DNA from 2 places in the Flavobacterium sp. B167r genome. Region 2 is predicted to be linked to the other one. Evidence: riboswitches for the same ligand, from Rfam matches in the RefSeq annotation. Region 2 holds a riboswitch; the other holds the start of a gene.

The links. Region 2 has a riboswitch for cobalamin ahead of QLQ96_RS15030 (TonB-dependent receptor). Riboswitches for the same ligand answer to the same signal wherever they lie in the genome.
Region 1: it holds a riboswitch for cobalamin, as region 2 does, so the genes downstream of both, QLQ96_RS00470 (TonB-dependent receptor plug domain-containing protein) here and QLQ96_RS15030 (TonB-dependent receptor) in region 2, are expected to answer to the same signal.

What each region holds. Positions count from the first base shown of each region.
Region 1 covers NZ_CP124859.1:90,548-92,752, reverse strand. The annotation lists gene QLQ96_RS00470 (TonB-dependent receptor plug domain-containing protein) at 1-916, opposite strand, end outside; cobalamin riboswitch at 945-1,149, opposite strand; gene cobC (alpha-ribazole phosphatase) at 1,215-1,748, opposite strand; gene QLQ96_RS00460 (adenosylcobinamide-GDP ribazoletransferase) at 1,733-2,205, opposite strand, start outside.
Region 2 covers NZ_CP124859.1:3,348,155-3,350,359, reverse strand. The annotation lists gene QLQ96_RS15030 (TonB-dependent receptor) at 1-831, opposite strand, end outside; cobalamin riboswitch at 947-1,149, opposite strand; gene QLQ96_RS15025 (alginate export family protein) at 1,193-2,205, opposite strand, start outside.

The DNA.
Region 1 (2,205 bases), 2.1 Mb from region 2:
AATAATTTTTTAAAGCATTATCGGCAAAATATTGATAGTTTTCGAAAATGTAAGCGGTTTTGAAATTGGTTTTCAACTTGCCGAAACTTCCGTCATATTCCAATAAATTTCTATGGAAACCGTTTACATATTTACTTTTTGTTTCAGATTCTGTAACCAGCGAAGTATTGCGGTCGGTGTTTGAAGTCTGGCTGTACAGTTTTAAAATATGATTTTCGTTGAATTTATATCCAGCATTGGCACTCAACGTAATTATATCATATTGACCATTTTGGTTCCATCTTTGCTCGCCTCTCCAAGTATATCGATTTAAATATTTATAATCATTTGTCGAGCTGTTTTTTGACAAACCAATCTGGGCGCTCCATTTTTTATTGGAAATAGAAGTTTTATAATTAATCCCAATTGTATTAAAACTACCGTAATCTAGTCTTAAATTATTCTCAAAACGATTAAAAAATAACAAATCGTTATTTAAGTGCACAGTTCCTCCAACTGCTCCGCTTCCGTAAATGACACTTCCACCGCCAGCTTTTACACTTATTGAATTATAATCGGAACCCGAAATCGTATTAAAATCGGTACTTCCATTCATTTGAGAATTAATGTTTATTCCATTCCAAATAACTGCTGTTTGAGAAGAAGTTGTTCCTCTGAAAGAAACCGTAGAAAGCATTCCGCGTCCGTATTCCTTAAAATATAAAGTCGAATTAAAATTCAATAAATCGGTTAAAAGCGCCTCATTTTTATTGATTATAGAATCATTTAGCTTTAAAACAGACTGTGAAGTTGAGTAAGTTTTTAAATTTTTGTCTGAAACAAAAACCTCTTTAAGACTATTAATAGAATCGCTCTGCGCTGAAATAATCTGGCACATCACAAATAAACAAAAAGTAATAAGTCGTTTTAAAGTCATAATTTTCTTCACTCTTTTTCCCGAGAGCTTGATAATTGTTACAAAGGCAGGTCTCCTGGCTTGCGTCTTGCTGTTTACCTTCCCATTCGTCGCGGCGAACAGTGGTCGTAGTTAACAGAAAGCATTCTTTTCGAACTTAGCTTACAGTTGCGGGTACAGCTCAAGAATTTTACTTGATTCCCTTTTAATGTATTTTTTAAATTAAAAACACAACCTTAATTTGCTGCAAAGATAAAGTTAAAAATGTTGATTATTCAAATTTGTTTTATGTTTCATGAAAAATTATAAATAATTTGCATTAAAAATCGATTTTTATAACTTCTCCGAAATCGACTTTATTATTGAAAGCATCTTTTAATGGAAGTGAACTTTGATGGCATAAAATACTTCTGATGATTCCGGCATGGGCTACAATTACGATTGGCTGATTTATTTTTGAAAGGATTTCAGATAAAAAATGCCCCACTCTTTCGTGTAATTCGATAAAAGATTCTCCATTTGTAGCTTTGATATTCACAAAATCTTCCATCCAGGGATTGAGTTCTTCTGGCGGAATTTCATTCCAAGTTTTCAATTCCCAATCGCCAAAATTCATTTCTTTTAAACGCTCGTCTTCCTGATAAGAAATGTTTTTAATATTTTCTTGAATGTGTTTTGCTAAAAGGACACAACGCTTTAACGGACTAGAAAAAATAACTGCCTCTGAAGGTAACTCCGAAATGATTTCGGTAAAAACTTCATCAAAAGGTTCGGCAATATTTACATCAGATTGCCCGTAACAAATTCCTTTTTCGCAGATAGTTTCGGTGTGGCGAACTAGATAAATTTCCATAAAAATAAAATGCTTAAGTAAAATACAACTTCGCAAACTTGCTGTGTAGCGCCAAGACAATCTCCAGTGTAACCGTGTATCCATTTTTGAAAATAACGCGCTAGAAAATATCTCGTTACAAAAACAGGAATTACAGCAAGAAGAAATTTCAAATCGAAATAAGAAAAAGCAATTAACGGAATTAAACCAAAAAAGAAAGAACCAAAAACTTCTTTCCAAGTATGTTGTTTTGCAATTGGTTTGCTTTTGCTCGAAGCATCTTCACGAGAATACTCATGAGTAAAAATAATGCTGATTGCAGCCAAACGAGTTAAAGAATGAGCAGAAATAAATAAGAGGAAAACGAGAAAAATGTTATCAGTAAAAAGTAAAATGTTCTCTGAAAGCAATTTGAATTTCAATAAAAAAAGTAAAACCAATCCGATTGCTCCATAAGCGCCAATGGCACTGTCTTTCA
Region 2 (2,205 bases):
ATCTCGAAACTTATTTTCTACAATTGCTCCTGGAGCGCCTCTTTCAGAATCGTAATAATACACTTTGGCATCCCAAGTTCCTTTATTTACTTTTCCGAAGAGTCCCGATTCAAATCGAAAAGCTTCAATATCACTGTTCCATCGTGTTGCTGTTGTGTCGTAGGCAATGCTTCCATCTTGATTTTTTCTTTTATATCTAAATTTATACTGTCCGTTAGATTTGATGTATTCAGAACTCACACTCATACTGACTTTATCGTTCAGTTTTTGTTCCCATCTAAAAGAAGGATCGTGATAATCGATAGACATTGTTTTGTAACGAACTAGAAGATTTGTTTTCTTATTGCCTGAAAAAACAGGGCGTTTGGTTCTTAAATAAATCGTAGAAGCAGAAGCAAAATCTTTAGCAGATTGAAAAATTTCACTTTTCTGACCGTTGTACATCGTCAAAGATTCCATGTCGTCAAGCGAATATTTTCCTAAATCGGTTACGCCATTTTGAGCATTTCCAAGCTGAATTCCGTCATAAAAAACACCAACATGATGCGTTCCCATATTACGAACATCAACGGTTTTGAGTCCGCCGACACCGCCATAATCTTTAATTTGAGTTCCGGCAAAATAGCGAAGTGCATCTGCAACATTGTGAGACGCCAAATTTTCGAGCAGAACGCCCGAAAGACTTTGTACAGGAATCACTTCCTGATAAGGTTTTCCTTTTAAAATAACTTCTTTTAAAACCCGCGAACTATCAGTTACCGCTTGAGAATGAAGCAAAAAAGGAACAAGTACTAAAAAAACAGAAAGTAACGTTTTCTTCAAATTATACATCACGATTTAATTAAATAAACTTTGCGTGATGCCGTAATTGCAAAAACATAGAAATAGGCCAACTATCCTAAATAGCAGGTCATTATCTTGTCATCAACTTCATACCACGAAAGTTTTAAACTATGTGATCGTGGCAGGTCTCCTGACTTGTTCCATCTTTAAACGGCCTTCTCATCCGAAACTACGAACAATGGCATTAGTAATGTTTAAAGACTTATATAGAACTTACAGTAGCGGGTCTGTTCAGGATTTACACCTGATTCCCTTTTAACTGCTTTTTCAAAAATGAAAAAACAGACCAAAATCAGGCGCAAATATATAATATCTTTTATAAAACTATAAATTCAGAAGATTTTTAAGCCTAAAACTTCTTGTTTCTTCTATAATTGACAGCGTTGAAGGTGTAGGAAACCATTAAGTAACTCCAAAATGACAGTTTATTTACGTCTTGTACTTTAGGAAGATTCTGCATTGATTCTGTCGATTTATAAAATGAAAATGCTCCGTTAACTTCCAATGCTTTAATAGGCGTATATTTTATAGAAAAATCATTTTCAAATCCTAAAAATTGCGACATATCCTGATTTAAATTATTCTGTAAGGCATATTGGGTGTAAAAAAGATGAAAATCTGAGCGAAAAGCGAATTTAGAATTTAGCGGAAACAAAGCAAATAAATAAGGATTTATGAGTCCTTTTCCTCCTACATCAGAAGGAAAACGGGTAAAAACATTCATATTGCCATTAAATTTCCAAGTAACACCATATAGAACATCAAAATCTTCTGAATTTTCCGTTTTCGATAGATTACTTGTTCCGCTAATGATTTCAGCACCTAAACGAAAAGTTGATTTTTGTAATGATAATTTAACTTCTGGCTGAAAATAATAAGCTGTTAAATGCTGTCCTTTTTGATTTTGTCCAAACTGAAAATAACTATTTAAAGTATAATACCAATGTTTCTTTTTGAATTCAATTCTTCCTCCAATGGTTGCACGGGTATAAACCGTTTCTGAATTTGCTTTTTCTAAAAAATCAACCGTATTTGTCGAGTTGAAAGAAAAGTTTGGACTCCTATTATAACTAAAATTATACACTGCCATATACTTATATTTATTGGAAGCGACAGGCGAATAAGCAGATTCAAAACTAGTATTGTATTTTCTGGTAAAAAGAAAAAAAAGATCGTTTGAAAAATGTGAACTATATTTCATTATTCGAATTCCTTCGTGTGCCCTTCCCTGCTGAGCCCAAGGCGCATCAGAAAATAATCGCCCATTATCCAGCAGTATACTTTGTCTTCCTAACCGAAAGTTTATTGACTTAAATTTTGTTTCTAAAAACAGTTGATAAAAATTGATGCTTCCAACTTTAG